DNA from 2 places in the Streptomyces sp. NPDC006643 genome. Region 2 is predicted to be linked to the other one. Evidence: riboswitches for the same ligand, from Rfam matches in the RefSeq annotation. Region 2 holds a riboswitch; the other holds the start of a gene.
The links. Region 2 has a riboswitch for glycine ahead of gcvT (glycine cleavage system aminomethyltransferase GcvT). Riboswitches for the same ligand answer to the same signal wherever they lie in the genome.

Region 1 (4,860 bases), on a different contig from region 2:
CGCGGAGCCCGAGCGGCCCACCGCCCCGAGGATCGGCCGCGCCGAGCTGCTGGCGGCCACCGAGGCGGCCGACAGCGAGCTGGCGGAGTGGGAGTCGTACGGCCTCATCGCCCCGATGGCGGAGGGCGGCTACGACTCCGAGACCGTGACCGTGGCGAAACTTGTCGCGGAACTCGGAAGATTCGGTCTGGAACCGCGGCATCTGCGCGCGGTGAAAGCCGCCGCCGAACGCGAGGCCGGACTGGTCGAGCAGGTGGTCGCGCCCCTGCGCCGGCACCGCAATCCGCAGACCAGGGCCCATGCCGAGGCCGCGACGAAGGAGCTGGCCGCGCTCTCCGTACGGCTCCACGCGGCACTGGTGCAGACGGCTCTCGGAGTCCGGCTTACCTGATCTTGGGGGAGTCCGACTACCCAAACCGACCGGGCACGACCTAGGGTTGCTGTGTGAACGAGCTCGACGTCGTGGGTGTCCGGGTGGAAATGCCCTCCAACCAACCGATCGTGCTCCTGCGTGAAGTGGGAGGCGACCGGTACCTTCCCATTTGGATCGGGCCTGGGGAAGCTACCGCTATTGCCTTCGCCCAGCAGGGCATGGCACCGGCCCGACCACTGACCCACGATCTCTTCAAGGATGTCCTTGAGGCCGTGGGCCAGGAACTGACGCAGGTGCGCATCACCGACCTGCGCGAAGGAGTCTTCTACGCGGAGCTGGTCTTCGCGAGCGGTGTCGAGGTGAGTGCCAGGCCGTCCGACGCCATAGCGCTGGCGCTGCGGACGGGCACGCCCATCTACGGCAGCGACGGGGTGCTGGACGATGCGGGTATCGCCATCCCCGACGAGCAGGAGGACGAGGTGGAGAAGTTCCGCGAATTCCTCGACCAGATCTCTCCGGAGGATTTCGGGACCAACAGCCAGTGAGTGCTGAACGGTCCATGACCGTCATACCGGACTCCGTCCGCGCATCCGACCAGCCTTTCCCGGCCGCGGGACACGGTAAACCACCCTCAGGGTGATTATCACTCGGCGTGCCTAGCGTGGCGATCGTTGACGCACCCGGAGGGACTGCCTACCGTCGACGGGGCAGGTCAAGGACGGAGGTCGGTGTGAGAAGCAGCGGCGACGGTACGGCGAACGGCCCGTACCCGCTTCACGGCAGGACGTCCGACCCCACGACCGACACGGTCGGCTACCGGGGGCCGACCGCGTGCGCGGCGGCGGGCATCACCTACCGCCAGTTGGACTACTGGGCGCGCACCGGGCTGGTCGAGCCGAGTGTGCGCCCCGCGAAGGGATCCGGCAGCCAGCGGCTGTACAGCTTCCGCGATGTCGTCTTTCTCAAGATCGTGAAGCGCTTCCTGGACACCGGTGTCGCCCTTCAGAACATCCGGGCGGCGGTCCAGCACCTGCGCGACCGGGGGGCGGCCGACCTGGAGCGTATGACGCTCATGAGCGACGGCGCGACGGTGTACGAGTGCTCGTCGCCGGACGAGGTCGTGGACCTCCTTCAGGGCGGTCAGGGCATCTTCGGGATCGCGGTCGGTGTGGTGTGGCGGGACGTCGAGGCGGCGCTCTCCCAGCTGCACGGGGAGCGCGTCGACACCGGCGAGACCCTCATCGGCCACAACCCCGCCGACGAACTCGCCCGCCGGCGCCGTGACCGGGCCGTCTGAGCGCCGGGGCCGGGGTCCCGGGCGATTGTCAGTGGCGTAGGGGAGCATCGGTGGGGTGAGAGCCGCGCCGACCGTCCTGCATCTGGACATGGATGCCTTTTTCGCCGCCGCCGAGCAGGCGGCGAAGCCGAGCCTGCGCGGAAAGCCGGTCGTCGTCGGGGGGCTCGGTCCGCGCGGCGTCGTCGCGACGGCGTCGTACGAGGCGAGACGGTTCGGGATTCACTCGGCCATGCCGATGGCGCAGGCGCGGCGGCTCGCGCCGAACGCCGCGTATCTTGTGCCGCGCTTCTCCCTCTACCGCACGGTCAGCGAGCAGGTGATGGAGCTGCTGGGCCGGCTGTCGCCGCTGGTGGAGCCGTTGAGCATGGACGAGGCGTTCGTCGATCTGGAGGCGGGCGGCTCGGCCGGTGACTCGGCATCGGCGCGCGCCACGGGCGAGCGGCTGCGGCGGGACATCAGGGCGGTGACGGGCCTGACGGGCTCGGTGGGTCTCGCCGGATCCAAGATGCTGGCGAAGATCGCCTCCGAGCAGGCCAAGCCCGACGGTCTGGTGCTCATCGAGCCGGGCACCGAGCGCGCGCTGCTGGGGCCGATGAGCGTACGGACACTGCCCGGGGTCGGGCCGGCCACCGGTGAGCATCTGCGGCGGGCCGGGATGACCACGATCGCCGATCTGACGGAGGCCGGGGAGGACGAGCTGGTGCGGCTCGTCGGGAAGGCGCACGGCACTTCGCTGTACCGGATGGCGTCCGGGCACGACGACCGGCCGGTGGTCGCCGAGCGCGAGACCAAGTCCGTCTCCGTCGAGGACACCTTCGACGTCGATCTGCACGACCGGACGCGGGTCAGGACCGAGGTCGACCGGCTGGCCGAGCGATGTGTGCGGCGGCTGCGGGAGTCCGGGCACTCGGGCCGGACCATCGTCCTCAAGGTGCGGAGGTACGACTTCTCGACGCTGACCCGCTCCGAGACGCTGCGGGGGCCCACGGACGACCCGGGCGTGGTGCGGGAGGCGGCGGGGAGGCTGCTGGAGTCCCTGGACACCACCGGTGGGGTGCGGCTGCTGGGGGTGGGGGTCACCGGGCTGACCGACTACACGCAGGAGGACCTGTTCGCACAGGCGGCGGCGGACGCGGCAGACGCGGCGGACACGGCCGGTGGCGAGGGCGACGCGGAGGCCGCCCAGGACACGGCGGACGAGGTCGTGGACGAGGGTCCGCCGCCGGTGCCGGAATCAGGGGACGAGGTGGCCGCCGAGCGGCACTGGCCCGCGGGGCACGACGTGCGCCACGCCGAGTTCGGCGCGGGGTGGGTGCAGGGCAGTGGCGTGGGGCGGGTCACCGTACGGTTCGAGGAGCCCACGTCGGTGGCGCCGGGGCGGGTGCGGACCTTCCGTACGGACGATCCCGACCTGGAGCTGTCGCAGCCGCTGCCGCTGGTGGCCGTATCGCCGGACATCGAGAACCGGCCGGAGTGACGGCCGGCGCGGGCGGCGGGCTACTCGGCGGGGTCGTCGCGGCCCGCCACGCGCCCGAAGTCGCGGTCGGCCGGGCGGGAGGGCTGTTCCGGGGCCGCGGGCTCCGGGAGGGCCAGCCGGTAGTGGTGGTAGAGCTGGATCTCCTGGTCCGGGGAGAGATGGCGGCCGACGCCGAAGTCCGGGGCGCCCTTGATCAGGCCGCGCTCGTACGGGACGTGCAGGGACTCGTTGCGGTAGGTGCTGGGGGCCAGGGGCACGAACGCGTCCCGGCTGAACAGTCCGGTCCGTACCGCCGCCCACTCCGGCACGCCCGTGGCATCGTCCAGATACACCTCGTCGACGGTGCCGATCTTGTGCCCGTCGCGGTCGTACGCCTTGCGGCCGATCAGGCTGCGCGGATCGATGTCGGTCTGCACGGTCCCTCCAACTGGTCGCACATGCTCCCTCACCCTACGAAAGGGCACATCCGGGGTATCGGCCACTCGAAGTCCGATGTGAAAGCTCGCTGGTAGGCTGGTGAACGGCTGTCGACCCCGTGCGGGAGAGCCGTCCGGTGAGACTGCCGGAGGCGCCGAAGGAGCAAATCCTCCCCGGAAACTCTCAGGCCCCCGTACCGCATGGACGAGGTCACTCTGGAAAGCAGAGCAGGTGTCGGACGGCATCCGCTCTCACCGACGGTGAAAGTCGGTTCGCCTCGCGTGCGAGGTGGACCGGTGAAACTCTCAGGTTGATGACAGAGGGGGAGGCCGTCCGGGCACCCGTGTGTCGGTGCCCCTCGCAGGTCGCGCCAGACCAGGAGGCCTCCCGTATGACAGCCCACCGCACACCGCTCTCGCAGCTTGAGCGAGGAACCCCCTTCGAGCGGCGCCACGTCGGCCCCGACGCCGCCGCGCAGGCGAAGATGCTCGCGCAGGTCGGCTACGGCTCGCTCGACGAGCTGACCGCCGCCGCGGTGCCCGACGTGATCAAGAGCGCCGAGGCCCTGCGGCTGCCCGACGCGCGCACCGAGGCCGAGGTGCTGGCCGAGCTGCGCAGTCTCGCCGACCGCAACCAGGTCCTGGCCCCGATGATCGGCCTCGGCTACTACGGCACCTTCACGCCGCCGGTGATCCTGCGCAACGTGATGGAGAACCCGGCCTGGTACACCGCGTACACGCCGTACCAGCCCGAGATCTCCCAGGGCCGCCTGGAGGCGCTGCTCAACTTCCAGACCGTCGTCGCCGATCTGACCGGTCTGCCGACGTCGGGCGCCTCCCTGCTGGACGAGGGCACCGCCGCCGCCGAGGCCATGGCGCTGGCCCGCCGGGTCGGCAAGGTGAAGGACGGTGTCTTCCTGGTCGACGCCGACGCGTTGCCGCAGACCGTCGCCGTGATCCGCACCCGGGCCGAGCCCGCCGGGGTCGACGTCGTCGTCGCCGATCTGTCCGACGGGATTCCCGCCGAGATCGCCGAGCGCGGTGTCTTCGGTGTGCTCGTCCAGTACCCGGGTGCCTCCGGAGCCGTACGGGACATCAGGTCCGTCGTCGAGCAGGCCCACGAGCTGGGCGCGATCGTCACCGTCGCCGCCGACCTGCTGGCCCTCACCCTGCTCACCTCGCCCGGCGAGCTGGGCGCGGACATCGCCGTCGGCACCACTCAGCGGTTCGGCGTCCCCATGGGCTTCGGCGGACCGCACGCCGGCTTCATGGCCGTACGCGAGAAGTTCGCCCGCAG
Region 2 (4,860 bases):
GCGTGACACGCACGCCCGCATGGCGTCCCAGATCTCCAGCAGACCGTCGCGGATCTCGGTCTCCGTACGCCACGCCTTCTCGTTCTCCAGCATCAGCGCGGAGATGGAGAGGCCGGTCTCGCGGGCCAGCCGGAGCAGTTCGTCACCACTGCGGAAACGGTACGTCAGCACCGTGTCGTCCAGCTTGATGCGGTCCTCGCCCACGGCGTCCTCGTCCACGACGAAGCCGCCGCCGACCGAGTAGTACGTCTTCTCAAGGAGGGTGCCGCCGTCGGAGTCGTACGCCGAGACCGTCATGCCGTTCGCGTGGTACGGCAGCGCCTTGCGCCGGTGCAGGACCAGGTCCGCGTCGAAGTCGAAGTCGATCTCGTGCATCCCGAGGAGGCTGATGCGGCCCTCCGTACGGATGGTGTCCACCCGTGCGTCGGCGGACTCGATGTCGACGGTACGGGGGGACTCGCCCGCCAGGCCCAGCAGGACGGCCTTGGGGGTGCCGTGGCCGTGGCCGGTGGCGCCGAGCGAGCCGAAGAGTTCGGCCCGTACGGAGGCGGTGTGGGCCAGCAGGCCCTCGTTCTTCAGCCGCCGGGCGAAGAGGCCGGCCGCGCGCATGGGGCCGACCGTGTGGGAGCTGGACGGGCCGATGCCGATCGAGAAGAGGTCGAAGACCGAGATGGCCACGGGGGACTCCTTGCTGGTGGTGGTGCCGCGATCGGCAATGTCTGCCCCGAAGGGAGCGTCGTCCGGGGCGTGCGATCGCAAGGCGGCCGGAAGCCCTTGTAGCGGAGCTACCAGGGCTTTGGGCCAACGCGGCGAGCGTGCGTGCTGGGCGGCGCGACGGGGCGAAGCTTGCCGGGAGGGGCACCCGACGCCGTTGTCTGCCGGGGTGGTGCAGAAAGCGCATATACAGGGTGCAACGGTACGGGGCGCCGCGCGCACCGGTCGGGTGCGCGCGGCGCCGCCGCGGGCCGTGGTCGCGGGTGCGACTACAGGCCGGGGTACAGCGGGTGCTTCGTCGCCAGCGCCGTCACGCGCGCCGCCAGGGCGTCGCGGTCGAACTCCGGCTTCAGCGCCGCCGCGATCACGTCCGCGACCTCGGTGAAGTCCTCGGTCGTGAAGCCGCGGGTGGCGAGCGCCGGGGTGCCGATCCGCAGGCCGGAGGTGACCATCGGCGGGCGCGGGTCGTTCGGGACGGCGTTGCGGTTGACCGTGATGCCGATCTCGTGCAGCCGGTCCTCGGCCTGCTGGCCGTCCAGCTCCGAGTTCCGCAGGTCGACCAGGACCAGGTGCACGTCCGTACCGCCGGACAGCACCGAGACGCCGACCTGGGTGACGTCGTCCTGGACCAGGCGCTCGGCGAGGATCCGGGCGCCGTCCAGCGTGAGCTGCTGGCGCTCCTTGAACTCGTCGGTCGCCGCGACCTTGAAGGACACCGCCTTCGCCGCGATGACGTGCTCCAGCGGACCGCCCTGCTGCCCGGGGAAGACCGCCGAGTTGATCTTCTTGGCCAGCTCCTGCGTGGACAGGATCACACCGCCGCGCGGGCCGCCCAGGGTCTTGTGCGTGGTCGTGGTGACGACGTGCGCGTGGGGCACCGGGTTGGGGTGCAGACCCGCGGCGACCAGACCGGCGAAGTGCGCCATGTCGACCATCAGATACGCGTCGACCTCGTCCGCGATCCGCCGGAACGCGGCGAAGTCGAGCTGGCGCGGGTACGCGGACCAGCCGGCCACGATCAGCTTCGGGCGGGACTCCTTGGCCAGGCGCTCGACCTCGGCCATGTCGACCTGACCGGTCTCCTGGTCGACGTGGTAGGCGACCACGTTGTAGAGCTTGCCGGAGAAGTTGATCTTCATGCCGTGGGTCAGATGACCGCCGTGGGCCAGATTCAGACCCATGATCGTGTCGCCCGGCTTCAGCAGCGCGAACATCGCAGCGGCGTTCGCCTGCGCGCCGGAGTGCGGCTGCACGTTCGCGTGCTCGGCGCCGAAGAGCGCCTTCACCCGGTCGATCGCGATGTTCTCGATGACGTCGACGTGCTCACAGCCGCCGTAGTAGCGGCGGCCCGGGTAGCCCTCGGCGTACTTGTTGGTCAGGACGGAGCCCTGCGCCTCCATCACGGCGACCGGGGCGAAGTTCTCCGACGCGATCATTTCGAGCGTCGACTGCTGGCGGTGGAGCTCGGCGTCGACGGCGGCGGCGACGTCGGGGTCGAGCTCGTGGAGGGAGGAGTTGAGGAGCGACTTCGAAGACATCACAGTCCCTGGGGTCTCAGTTGCCGGAGAATTCGGTGTACTCGTCGGCGGAGAGCAGGTCCTTCGGCTCCTCCGCGACGCGCACCTTGAACAGCCAGCCGCCCTCGAAGGGTGCGGAGTTCACCAGCGAGGGGTCGTCCACGACGTCCTGATTCGCCTCGGTGACCTCACCCGTCACGGGGGAGTACAGGTCGCTGACCGACTTGGTCGACTCCAGCTCGCCGCAGGTCTCACCCGCGGTCACCGTGTCACCGACCGCGGGGAGCTGGGCGTACACGACGTCGCCGAGGGCGTTCGCCGCGTACTCCGTGATGCCGACCGTCGACACGCCGTCATCGGCGCTCGACAGCCACTCGTGCTCCTTGCTGTAGCGCAGCTGCTGGGGGTTGCTCATGTCGTGAATTCTCCTGTACGCGGGGGAGTGGTGAGGAACATGTGTCTTGCGGAGTGAGACGCGGGGCGCGGTACGCCCCGGCCGGCGGGAGCTACTTCCGGCGCTTGTAGAAGGGCAGCGCGACGACCTCGTACGGCTCGATCGAGCCCCGGATGTCGACCCCGACGCCCGCCGTGCCCGGCGCCGTGTGCGACGCGTCCACGTAGGCCATGGCGATCGGCCGGCCCAGTGTCGGCGACGGGGCGCCCGAGGTGACCTGGCCCACCACCGCGCCGTCCGCCACCACCGGGTATCCGGCGCGCGGCACCCGGCGGCCCTCGGCGACGAGCCCGACCAGCCTGCGCGGCGGCGCGGTCTCCGCCCGCTCGGCGGCGGCCTCCAGCGCCGTACGGCCCACGAAGTAGCCCTCCTTCTCGAACTTGACGACCCGGCCCAGGCCCGCGTCGAAGGGCGTGAGTCCGGTGGTCAGCTCCTGCCCGTACAGCGGCATCCCCGCCTCCATACGGAGGGTGTCGCGGCACGACAGCCCGGCGGGTACGAGCCCGGCGGACGCGCCGGCGGCCATCAGTGCCTGCCAGAGCCCTTCCGCGTGCCGGGGCTCCACGAACAGCTCGAAGCCGTCCTCACCCGTGTAGCCGGTACGGGCGATCAGGGCCGGCACCCCGGCGACGGTGCCGGGGAGCCCGGCGTAGTACTTGAGCCCGGCCAGATCGGCGTCGGTCAGCCCGGCGAGGATGCCGGGCGACTTCGGGCCCTGGACGGCGAGCAGCGCGTACGCGTCGCGGTCGTCGCGCACCTCGACGTCGAAGTCCGCGGCGCGGCCGGTCAGCTCGTCGAGCACCACCTGCGCGTTGGAGGCGTTCGCGACGACCATGAACTCGGGGTCGCCGTGCGTGTCGAGCCGGTAAACGATCAGGTCGTCCAGGATCCCGCCGTCCTCCTGGCAGATCATGGTGTAGCGGGCGCGGCCCACGGCGAGGGTGCCGATGTTGCCGACCAGCGCGTAGTCCAGCGCCTCGGCCGCCTGTGTGCCGGTGACGGTGATCTCGCCCATGTGGGAGAGGTCGAAGAGCCCGGCGTTCGTCCGGACGGCGAGGTGCTCCTCACGCTCGCTGGCGTAGCGCAGCGGCATGTCCCAGCCGGCGAAGTCGGTCATCGTGGCGCCCAGCGAGCGGTGCACGGCGTCGAGCGCGGTGAGGCGCGGCGCGTCGGGACCGGCCGCTTCGGGGGCGGGGGTGTGAGACGTATTGCTCATAGGTGTGGCTCCCAGGGCATGACAGAGAGGACGATCCTCCCCATCTGTCATCGGAACCTGAGAGGTTCATCACGACGTGTACGTACACGTACGCATACGGAGGTCGTGACTTGCACCTTGGGTGGAAGCGCCTGACGGCGATTCGCTTTTCAGATCTGCCTCGTCCGCGCGGTACTGGGCCTGAGAGATTCAAGGGAGGGACTTGCTCCTTCGGCGCCCGGCACCAACGGTGACCGGGACTCTCCCGCGCGGATTCGAACGGCCGTTATGGAGTTGGCGCGCACATCATCGCACGCGTCGGCCTCGGCCGACAGGGCGGTGATCAGCAAAAGGCTTGGTGCCGTATTACCAGTTCTTTACACTTGGTGGGCAAGGGTCATCGGCCACGGCGATGGACCCGACAGGGGGAGAGCGATGACGTTGCAGCGGTCCCGTGCAGGAGCGTACGCGACGACCGAGGGGGTGCCCGCCCAGCCGGCAGCGGTCCCCCGCAAGGCCCTGGCGGCGGTCCGGCCGGTCGTGCGCGACCTGCGGGAACGGGGGCCGCGGGGCCCCCGGCGCCTGGCGTTCGGCGACGGCGACGTGGTCGTGGTCTCGGGTCTGCCGGGCAGCGGGAAGTCCACGCTGATCGGCCGGGCGGCGCGCGGACGGGGCGTCGACTCGCAGGACACCCGCGACCGCTGGGCGCGCAGACTGCCCACCCGGTTGCCGTACGCCGTCTACCGCCCTCTGGTACGTCTCGCGCACTACGCGGGGCTACGGCGGGCGCTGCGCTCCGGCGAGAGCGTCGTCGTGCACGACTGCGGCACGCAGGCGTGGGTCCGCCGCTGGCTGGCGCGCGAGGCCCGTCGCCGGGGCGGACGGCTCCATCTGATCCTGCTCGACGTGACCCCGAAGACGGCCCGCGCCGGCCAGCGCGAACGGGGCCGCGGGGTGTCCGGCTACGCCTTCGCCCGCCA

Region 1: it holds a riboswitch for glycine, as region 2 does, so the genes downstream of both, gcvP (aminomethyl-transferring glycine dehydrogenase) here and gcvT (glycine cleavage system aminomethyltransferase GcvT) in region 2, are expected to answer to the same signal.

The regions. Positions count from the first base shown of each region.
Region 1 is NZ_JBIAHA010000029.1:119,700-124,559, reverse strand. It holds gene ACFYNU_RS32650 (MerR family transcriptional regulator) at 1-391, shown strand, start outside; gene ACFYNU_RS32645 (bifunctional nuclease family protein) at 445-918, shown strand; gene ACFYNU_RS32640 (MerR family transcriptional regulator) at 1,104-1,670, shown strand; gene ACFYNU_RS32635 (DNA polymerase IV) at 1,726-3,147, shown strand; gene ACFYNU_RS32630 (PRC-barrel domain-containing protein) at 3,168-3,563, opposite strand; glycine riboswitch at 3,676-3,773, shown strand; gene gcvP (aminomethyl-transferring glycine dehydrogenase) at 3,956-4,860, shown strand, end outside.
Region 2 is NZ_JBIAHA010000003.1:248,190-253,049, forward strand. It holds gene ACFYNU_RS06075 (L-serine ammonia-lyase) at 1-678, opposite strand, end outside; gene glyA (serine hydroxymethyltransferase) at 984-2,252, opposite strand; gene gcvH (glycine cleavage system protein GcvH) at 2,269-2,646, opposite strand; gene gcvT (glycine cleavage system aminomethyltransferase GcvT) at 2,738-3,901, opposite strand; glycine riboswitch at 4,061-4,158, opposite strand; gene ACFYNU_RS06095 (AAA family ATPase) at 4,316-4,860, shown strand, end outside.